DNA from 3 places in the Peribacillus sp. SIMBA_075 genome. Region 3 is predicted to be linked to each of the others. Evidence: riboswitches for the same ligand, from Rfam matches in the RefSeq annotation. Region 3 holds a riboswitch; each other region holds the start of a gene.
The links. A riboswitch is a leader RNA that binds a small molecule or an ion and turns the genes downstream of it on or off. The one in region 3 is predicted to bind preQ1.

Region 1 (3,284 bases), on a different contig from region 3:
TTACCAGGTAGTGAGTTGTGGTTGATTTCCCCTCCAGATGCTCGCTTTCCTTGGTGCGGGCGGTGAGCCTCCTCGGCGTAAACGCCTGTGGGGTCTCACCTGTCCCGCTGCTCCCGCAGGAGTCTCGCACTTCTGCTCCAATCAACCTTAAATAGTTTCGTTTTAAAAACAACAATCTTTACGAAAAGAGCCTATTTTTATGTGTACAAGGCTTGTGTATTGGGGTCAGACCATACCCTTTTTTGCGGCTATATAAAGACGACCTGGCTTGTGTGCGCATAACAGCCAGGTTGTTTTTGTAAAATTAACTATTCATATTTTCGTTAAGATAATTCCGATTAATGCTGCAAGTACGCCGGCAATTTGATAGGATTTAAGTTTTTCTTTGAATAAATAACAACCAGCGAATACGACAACTAAACAGTTCAGGCTGACGACAGGAAAGATGATGCTGGCGATTCCAGTATTTAATGCAAAGAAATAACATCCATAGGCTATGATGCTTAATAACCCTACGAGTGATCCAATTTTCACTTCCATTAACTTAATCTTCTCATTCTTGATGGCTAATGCCGAAATGAGATAAAGTGTTCCGCCACCATACATTGATACTAGGATATCAAGGGAGTTTAAATGAAGACGGGTTGATGTCGTCATTAAGATACCTAGCACACCAAATGAGAAAATCGCGAATAATGTGTGCATCATCCAAGGTAAATATTGATGATTGCCCTTAGCATTAGGTGTATACTGAATGACAAGGGTAGCGAGCAGCATGCAGACAATTCCGCTCCACTGCAGTGAAGAAATATGCTCATGAAAAATTAATGCAGCACAGAGGATGGGAAATATTGCATTTGCCGCAATCAGTGGTGATGTCAAACTTGCCGGTCCTTTTTCAAAGGCACTTGCCATCTGGATATTACCGTTAGCGTTCAGTATACCAATGGCTCCACCAAGCAAGATGGATGGCCAGTTAGTAGTCAAGCCATCTACAAATCCGCTATATAAAAGTGACATGATGAAGGCGGTAAAATAAAAGAAAAATTGGATATGTACCTTTGAGTAACCCTTTCCGTTACTCCATTTAAAAATGCTGTTATTGATTCCGAAACATAAACTGGTGATAAGAGCCGCAAAAATCCACATTGCTTTAATCTCTTCCTTCATGTAGGATAAACTTCTTCTACATTTTAAGCCGAATACGTGTAGGAATCAAACTTAAATAAAAAGTAGATTGACAGATTAGATTTTTTTTTCTATATTTACTATGACAATTTTAAATATTTCCCGATAAACGGGAGAGGTTCATAGCTTCACCCTCTTAAAAAAACTATGGCTTTGATTATTTTTTTGCGAATCAACCATATCTTTGAGGAGATATGGTTTTTGTTATATAGAGGCCCATTTTATGAATCTCCCCTGACAAACGTGGATGAGGAGGACTTTTTATGTCTGGAAGAAAAGAAGAAGAATTAAAAAAAGATATCACACTGCTTGGGAATCAAGGGACAAAATATACATTTGACTATGCGCCTGAAATTCTGGAATCATTCGATAACAAGCATCCGAACCGGGACTATTTCGTCAAATTCAATTGCCCGGAATTCACTAGCTTATGTCCAATAACGGGCCAGCCGGACTTTGCAACCATTTACATCAGCTATATTCCAAGTGTGAAGATGGTGGAAAGCAAGTCATTGAAACTTTATTTATTCAGCTTCCGTAATCATGGTGATTTCCATGAAGACTGCATGAACATCATCATGAATGATTTAATCGAGTTGATGGATCCCAAATATATTGAAGTCTGGGGCAAGTTTACACCTAGGGGCGGAATCTCCATCGATCCTTACACAAATTATGGTAAACCAGGTACAAAGTATGAGAAAATGGCGGATTACCGCTTGATGAATCATGACTTATACCCGGAAACGGTGGATAATCGCTAAAGATTAGAAAAAGACAACTGGCTTATGCCGTTGTCTTTTTTTGGTTTTTTGCTATTCTCATTCAGTAAACTCACTATTTTGTATTCTTTAAAAACACAAATGTCCTCCTGTGGAGGAATTAACACTTGATTGTTTCGTGAAAAAACGTAATAATAGGAAGAGTTAATTTTGACAGAATATTTTCAAAAATAGGGGATGTCGTGATGAAAGTTGCAAAGTTTGGCGGAAGTTCACTTGCGTCAGGTGAACAGGTGAAAAAGGTATTCGAAATTGTAGTTGCTGATCCAGAGAGGAAGATTGTTGTCGTTTCGGCTCCAGGGAAACGCAATTCAAATGATATAAAGGTGACGGATCTATTGATTGAGGCTGCGGAACAGCAGCTGCGCGGGGATAACGGAGAGCATTTGATAGAAGATGTGGTATCCCGCTATGCGAGCATTGCTGAAGAGCTGGATATATCCGAGGAGGTCATCACTGGGATTCATGGAAATCTAAAAGCACTGTTGCATGGAGACCAATCTAACCCGAAGCGCTATTTGGATGCTTTAATGGCCAGTGGCGAGGATAATAATGCTAAGCTGGTTGCAGGTTATTTTCAAAGCCGTGGTGTAGAGGCTCAGTATATAAATCCAAAGAAGGCTGGTTTGATCGTAACGGATGAAGATGGATTTACCCAGGTGATGCCAGAATCGTATGATCGGTTATATGCTCTACGTGATGAGCCAGGAATCGTAGTATTCCCAGGGTTCTTCGGATACACGTTAGATGGTGAGGTTTTAACATTCTCAAGAAGCGGTTCCGATATTACGGGTTCGATTCTTGCGAATGGGGTCAAAGCCGATTTGTATGAGAACTTTACGGACGTGGATGCCGTTTATGCGGTGAATCCAAATGTGGTTTCCAATCCGAAGGGAATCAGGGAATTGACCTATCGTGAAATGCGGGAGCTTTCTTATGCCGGTTTCTCGGTATTTCATGATGAGGCGCTGATTCCTGCATTCCGTGCGGGAATACCAGTCCATATACAAAATACAAACAATCCGGCTGCACAAGGGACCCGCATTGTAAGTTCACGGGATAATACGAATGGGCCAGTTATTGGGATTGCAAGTGATAAAGGATTTTGCAGTATTTACATTAGCAAATATTTGATGAACCGGGAAGTTGGTTTTGGCCGGAAACTGCTGCATATCCTTGAAGATTACGGAGTTTCGTATGAGCATATTCCATCAGGCATCGATGATGTGACACTTATTCTAAGGCAGGACCAGATGGAGGGTGAAACCGAGAAGCAAATCATTTCACGAATCAAGAAAGAGCTACATGCCGATG
Region 2 (3,284 bases), on a different contig from region 3:
AAAGAACCAGCATGATAGCCGGATCCTTATTTTTCATACTGATAGGATTCAGAGATTTCGAGCAGTTGGCCACAGGACTCGACAACCTCAATGATTTCCATCCACGACATGTCCAGACCCAGTTCATTAGCATGGGAAATCTTATCACGTAATTTCCGGATGGCATTGGCATCCTTTTTCCCTTTACTTTTTGAAGGGATTTGGAAGAAACACCTCAGTTGTTTATCCTTATGTATGATGTCGAATTTATCACTGATTTGCAGGCACTCTATTAAATTGATATCTTCATTTTTATCGATTCTCCTCCTATATAATTCGGTTGCTTTTTCTAAACGGTCTTCGCTGATCATTGGATGCCAGGTGCCATCGCCAAATCTATCCATGATGATATCGCTCATCCTCATTTCCAATAAGGTAATATATCCGAATATGAGCATCCTGATTGGAGGCTTTTGAAGGTCGGCATGGGTGATCAACTTTTTAATTGAATTATTCTCCAATACGAACACCCTTGTTTTATTCTTAAAAATATGGAGAAGCTGGATCAAAGGGGTTGAATCCGAAACCATTTCCCTTGGTGAAAAATTTCTTAAATATTCCGAAACGCTCCCTTCACCTAGTTCTTCCCTATCTATATATCCGATGATTTCTCCTTGATCTTGCACTGCCAATATATCAAAATTCTTTTTTTCCAGAGCTTTCTGGATATCCAGCGCCAGATCGTTTTTATGGCAAAACTCAAGCTCCTGGGCTATGCTCTTTACCGTGATATTTTCCTCATAAAGAGTTTTAAGACTAAGATAGCTGCTATTGCTTTTCCCATGGCTTCCAATTAACATCTTTCATCCTCCGCTTATGAACTTTCTGCACGTTTTACCAATCACGAACCGCTTTAAGAGCGTTTGCCTCTTCAAAAGTTTTGGAGCAATCGCATTCGAACAAGTTTATAAGGCTTTAACCGCTAACTGAATAATAAAATGTCCATGTCATCAATAAATAAAGTCCACCCATGTGGACTCAATCCCATTCATCTGGATCTTTTTGGCACCATAAATCAAATGCCATCAACAGCATTGCCTACCGCCGTTTCCTCATTCCCCTCTCCTTCCCAAGCCTTACAAACATCCACCCAACCCTTTGCTCCTGAATATTCAAATAATTCAGCGAGTGTAAGTTCTATTGCAGAGTTCGTACTGCCGCATGCCGGGAACAATGACTCAAAGCGCTTCATTGATACATCAAGAAAAACATCTAGATTGTTTGCAAGTCCGAATGGGCAAACTCCTCCGATGGCATGGCCTGTTTGTTCGAGCACTTCCTCAGGTGATAACATTCGTGCCTTGAATCCGAACACCTGACGAAATTTCTTATTATCCACTTTTGCGTCCCCTGCCGCTACAACCAAAATAGCATGTTCACCTTCCCCCCTAAAGGAAAGAGTCTTAGCGATCCGTGCTGGGATAACGCCGATGGTAACTGCTGCCTCAATCACCGTAGCACTCGATGTTTCGAACTCCATTACATCGCCTTCCCGGTCCCATTGTTTAAAATGGCTTTTGACACTCTTGATACACATATAATTTTCACTCCTTTGAAGTTCATACAAAAATAATATCATCCTTCATTACAATAAATCAAAATCCTTTTGGACTTCCCCTGCCTTATAAATACAACCATTCTTTACAAATTGACCAAACAAGCTTACATGAGATACTATTAATCTTCGGGCAAAAGCCTTAACGTGGTTCGTAACCATCCCACGATAAAAAACTAGGGAGAGAGTAAAATGAATGTTCGTACACTCGTGATAAACGGGTTATTGGCTGCCTTGTATGTGGCGGTCTCATTGGTGTTTAAACCAATTGCTTTTGAGATGTTCCAATTTCGTGTACCGGAAATGTTGAATCATCTGATTGTATTCAATAAAAAGTATATCTACGGTATCGTGGGCGGCGTCTTCATATCTAATCTGCTTTTTTCGCCGATGGTGCCATTTGATTTGATTTTCGGGGTAGGGCAATCCGTACTCGCCTTATTGCTTGTCATTTTTGTATCTCGGTTCATAAAAAGCATTAAAGGACGAATGTTCGCCACGATTATCTTTTTCACATTCACAATGTTCTTAATTGCAATTGAACTGAACCTTGCCTTTGGCTTACCATTCTGGTTAAGCTGGATGACCACGGCTGTTGGTGAGTTCGTTGTCCTCTTGATTGGTGCGCCAATTATTTATGGAATGAACAAAAGAATTCAGTTTGAAAAGTGGCTATAAAGGAATCCTCGCGTCGTTAACCCACTATAATGTAAACAGAGCTGTCTGCATCATGCGACAGCTCTGTTTTCACCAATGAACTTGAAAATGATAAACTATTAGTCAGAATGGTGGTGACCCTTTGAAAAAAGTCCTGACTTTAACCGGTCTATTGGTAATGGCATTATTTATTTTTTCAAATGCAGAATTATTTACTTTGATTTGGAAAAGTGACTTGGATTCAGTTATTGGCATATTGATGGAAAACTTATTGCTTACATTTATTGTGACATTCGTATTGATGTTTGTCCAAAATTCATTTACAATCATCCCCTTAATATTGCTCCTGACTATCAATGTCACGATATTCGGATTCATATATGGCTACCTATGGAGTTGGTTTACAAGTGTTGTTGCGTCAGGGTTTATTTTTTATGCAGCAAGAAACTGGTTTCAGGAACCTCTTTTAAAGAAGATGGGAAAAAAGTGGCAAGAAACTGTTGTAGAGCATGGTTTCATGTACGTTTTTACCGGCAGGATTTTCCCGCTTATCCCAACAAGTTTAATTAACTTGGCAGCTGGAGTCAGCACCGTCACTTTCAAGGATTTTTTATTTGCGACGGCACTAGGCAACCTTATATACTTTTTCTTCCTATCTCTAATCCCATATGGATTCCTATCCGTTGAAATGAACCAATATACGCTAGCTGCACTTGCACTCCTTTTCTTACTATTTTTCATTATCTATAAGCGTGCAAAAAAGAAAAAGAAACTATCCTTATTCAGAAAAAACAGGTGACCGCATTGGCCCCTGTTTTTTTATTTAGGATTCTGCATATATTTTTTTCCGATAGTTTGTTAAAATGTGTATGTAATTTTACCTTTGAAATGTCTTAAAATCAGGGAGAATCTCCATGTCCAAACGCTCCATTTTAGCAATTTATATCCTATCCGGGATTCTTACACTAGTCGTGTTCGACTATTTTTTAACTACAAATATCCATAACAAAGAGTTCTTCATTCAACTTCAAAG
Region 3 (3,284 bases):
TTGGAATTTCTTGACCTGTTCGGTTAGCAGTTCAGCGGAAGATGCGAGTTCACAGGCATGATTCGTGACTTCATCCATCGAAGAGCTGGATTGTTGAGCGGAGGCAGAAACTTGTTCGATTCCTGCCGCGGACTCTTCAGTTACGGCTGCGATATCTTCGATGGCCTGATTGATTTCTTTACTATTTTTGGAGATATAGTTCAATTCAGCTGTAATATGCTGTATTTTCATTCCCATATTCCCGACAGAGTGATTGATTGTTTCAAAGGTTTGGCCGGTGAGCGTAATCTGTTTCGTGCCTTCATCCACCTGTGTATAACTATCTTCCAGGGAGTGGACGACCGTTTTTGAATCTGTTTGAATAGCGGTGACAATATCGGTGATATCCCCAACGGATTGTGTGACCCCTTCAGCGAGTTTCCGCACTTCAGCTGCGACGACGGCGAAGCCCTTGCCATGTTCACCAGCGCGTGCAGCTTCTATGGCTGCATTCAGCGCCAATAGGTTGGTTTGATTGGATATATCTTTGATGACCTGCACAAGCTGTGAGATTTCCTGTGATTGAGAATCGAGCCTTTTCACTTGCCCGACGGCATTTTTGACAATTCCGTCAATCATTTGCATTTGTTGGACCGAACTGCGCATTAAAGTGGTGCCCTCCTTGGTCAAGGATAGGATCTCGGTCGAACTTTGCGATACTTCCATTCCTTCAAGATGGGCCTGCTCGATCTTGCCGGTGAAATCATCCATCATGCGGACCATTTCAGCTGCCCGGTTGGCTTGTGAGTCCAAGCCTTCCGAAAGTTCGTACATGGTAGCCGCAATCTGTTTGCTGCCCTGTTGCACTTCATTTGCCGATTGAGTCAGATCCTCGCTTTGGTTGGAAACGGATTCGGATACAACCAGCATTTTTTCGATCGTATCACGAAGGTTTTTCTGCATTTGGTTGGCGGATACCGTTAATTCACCCATTTCATCATTTGACTTTTGCTCCAGGGGCTCATGATTCAGTTTTCCGTCAGCAACCATTTTCATCCTGTCCCTGACTTTAAGGAGGGGGGTGGTAATGAGGTTTGCAGTCACAAGTGCAAGCACAAGGCCGATAAGGACTGCCGCAATGGATATGATGATACTTGTAGACTTAACCGATTTCCCGCTTGCGATGACGGTTTCACCTAAATCGACAATCGTTTTTTCGCGTTCGGAAGCCAGCTCTCTAAACCCATCCATCAATTCATTGCTTATTGGTGCAACTTCATCCTTTAGTATTTCTATAGCACGTTCTTCATTTCCTTGATCATATTGTGTAAATACGCGGTCTATAATAATCGTTCTCCAATCCACGCTTTTCTCAATCAATTCCTTCGTTTTTTCAGAATCACTTTAGGCTAATAGATCCTCCTGAATGACTTTGCTTTCTTCGGTATATTTTAAGAACTTCTCTTTATTACTTTCGTCGCCATATAGAATATAGCCTCTTGCGAGTGCGCTTCTTTGTGCAACATTATTGAGTAGTTGTTCTTCATCAATTAGAATCGGCAATTTTTGGCTAATGATATCTTTGGAATGTACAAGTGACTTATTGCTGCTATAAATATTAAATGCTCCTAAGATGATACACAAAGATATGATGAGTGAAAATGCTGCCAATATCTTTCCTTTAATACTTTTCAAATTAATGAACCCCTTTATCGATATTTTATTCCCTCTTTTTTTATCGGATAAATAATGGGTTATTTAAGCAGATGAGAAGATAACCAAGTTTTCCGTTAGGTGTGATTTTCCATAATCCAAACATCTTGATTTCTTCTCGTTTTCAAGTTACTATTGACTTGGAAAAATATAATATTCCGCGTTATGGCGGAAGAGGTTCTAGCTACCCTCTCAAAAAAACTAAGGAGAAACAGTGCTCTTTTCTTAGGGTGCTGTTTTTTTCCGTAAAAAGGAGTTTTATAGAAATGAAGAAGAAAGAAAAGGCAGTGGTTGTGTTTAGCGGAGGTCAGGACAGTACGACGTGCCTGTTCTGGGCGATGGAGAGATATGAGGAAGTGGAAGCGGTGACGTTTGATTATAATCAGCGGCACAGCTTGGAAATCGAATGCGCTCAAGAGATTGCCAAGGAATTGGGCGTGAACCATCATATCCTTGACATGTCGCTGCTGAACCAACTGGCACCGAATGCTTTGACGAGAAGTGACATTGCAGTGGAGGACGGGGAAGACGGGGAATTGCCGTCGACGTTCGTACCAGGGCGGAATTTACTGTTCCTATCGTTTGCCGGAGTGTTGGCCAGTCAGCTTGGCGCTAAACATATTGTCACCGGTGTCTGTGAAACGGATTTCAGCGGATATCCGGACTGCCGGGATGTATTCATTAAATCGTTGAATGTGACCTTGAACTTGTCGATGGACCAGTCATTCGTGATTGATACGCCGCTTATGTGGCTTAATAAAGAGGAAACATGGGAACTTGCCGATCAGCTTGGCGCGTTCGACTTTGTCCGCGAAAAGACCCTGACTTGCTATAACGGAATCATATCAGACGGCTGTGGAGATTGTCCGGCATGTAAGTTGCGGAAAAAAGGATTGGATGACTATGTAAGCAGACGGAAGGTGCTTTCGTGATGTACGGTTTTACTATAGTAGATAAACTCCAAAAAATAGATCAAGATATTCAGCGCAGCCAATTGAAATATACAACTAAAAGGGTCATGGTCAGTAAGGAATTTACCTTTGACGCAGCACACCATCTACATGACTATGAAGGAAAATGCAAGAACTTGCATGGCCATACGTATAAGGTCATTTTCGGATTGAGCGGGTATACGGATTCACGCGGTTTGATGATAGATTTCGGGGACATCAAGGATATATGGAAAAATGAAATTGAAATCCACCTTGATCATCGTTATTTGAATGAAACCTTGCCGCTCATGAACACTACGGCTGAAAATATGGTTGTCTGGATTTATGAAAAAATGGCCGAAGCCCTTTCATTAAAGGAATATGAGGGTGCTAGGGTCGAATTCGTTCGACTATACGAAACGCCGACAAGCTATGCCGAAGCCAGACGGGAGTGGATGGAAAGTGAGTAAACTCCCGGTTATGGAAATCTTCGGACCGACCATCCAAGGTGAGGGAATGGTCATTGGCCAAAAAACCATGTTCGTTCGGACGGCTGGCTGCGATTATTCATGTGCCTGGTGTGATTCCGCATTTACTTGGGATGGAACCGGTAAGGAAGATACCGTCCAAATGACTGCCGAGGAAATATGGGATGAGCTG

Region 1: linked by a shared signal. The riboswitch ahead of queF (preQ(1) synthase) and the one ahead of queC (7-cyano-7-deazaguanine synthase QueC) in region 3 are both predicted to bind preQ1.
Region 2: linked by a shared signal. The riboswitch ahead of SB775_RS09595 (QueT transporter family protein) and the one ahead of queC (7-cyano-7-deazaguanine synthase QueC) in region 3 are both predicted to bind preQ1.

Annotation. Positions count from the first base shown of each region.
Region 1 is NZ_JAWRYN010000009.1:99,686-102,969, forward strand. Features, by position in the region: gene SB775_RS09830 (EamA family transporter) at 313-1,170, opposite strand; PreQ1 riboswitch class I at 1,298-1,343, shown strand; gene queF (preQ(1) synthase) at 1,452-1,952, shown strand; gene SB775_RS09840 (aspartate kinase) at 2,156-3,284, shown strand, end outside.
Region 2 is NZ_JAWRYN010000009.1:47,815-51,098, reverse strand. Features, by position in the region: gene SB775_RS09605 (hypothetical protein) at 27-839, opposite strand; gene SB775_RS09600 (YbaK/EbsC family protein) at 1,055-1,576, opposite strand; PreQ1 riboswitch class I at 1,736-1,780, shown strand; gene SB775_RS09595 (QueT transporter family protein) at 1,787-2,272, shown strand; gene SB775_RS09590 (TVP38/TMEM64 family protein) at 2,394-3,050, shown strand; gene SB775_RS09585 (PAS domain S-box protein) at 3,166-3,284, shown strand, end outside.
Region 3 is NZ_JAWRYN010000046.1:20,205-23,488, reverse strand. Features, by position in the region: gene SB775_RS22975 (methyl-accepting chemotaxis protein) at 1-1,359, opposite strand, end outside; gene SB775_RS22970 (CHASE3 domain-containing protein) at 1,384-1,674, opposite strand; PreQ1 riboswitch class I at 1,861-1,903, shown strand; gene queC (7-cyano-7-deazaguanine synthase QueC) at 1,959-2,624, shown strand; gene queD (6-carboxytetrahydropterin synthase QueD) at 2,624-3,094, shown strand; gene queE (7-carboxy-7-deazaguanine synthase QueE) at 3,087-3,284, shown strand, end outside.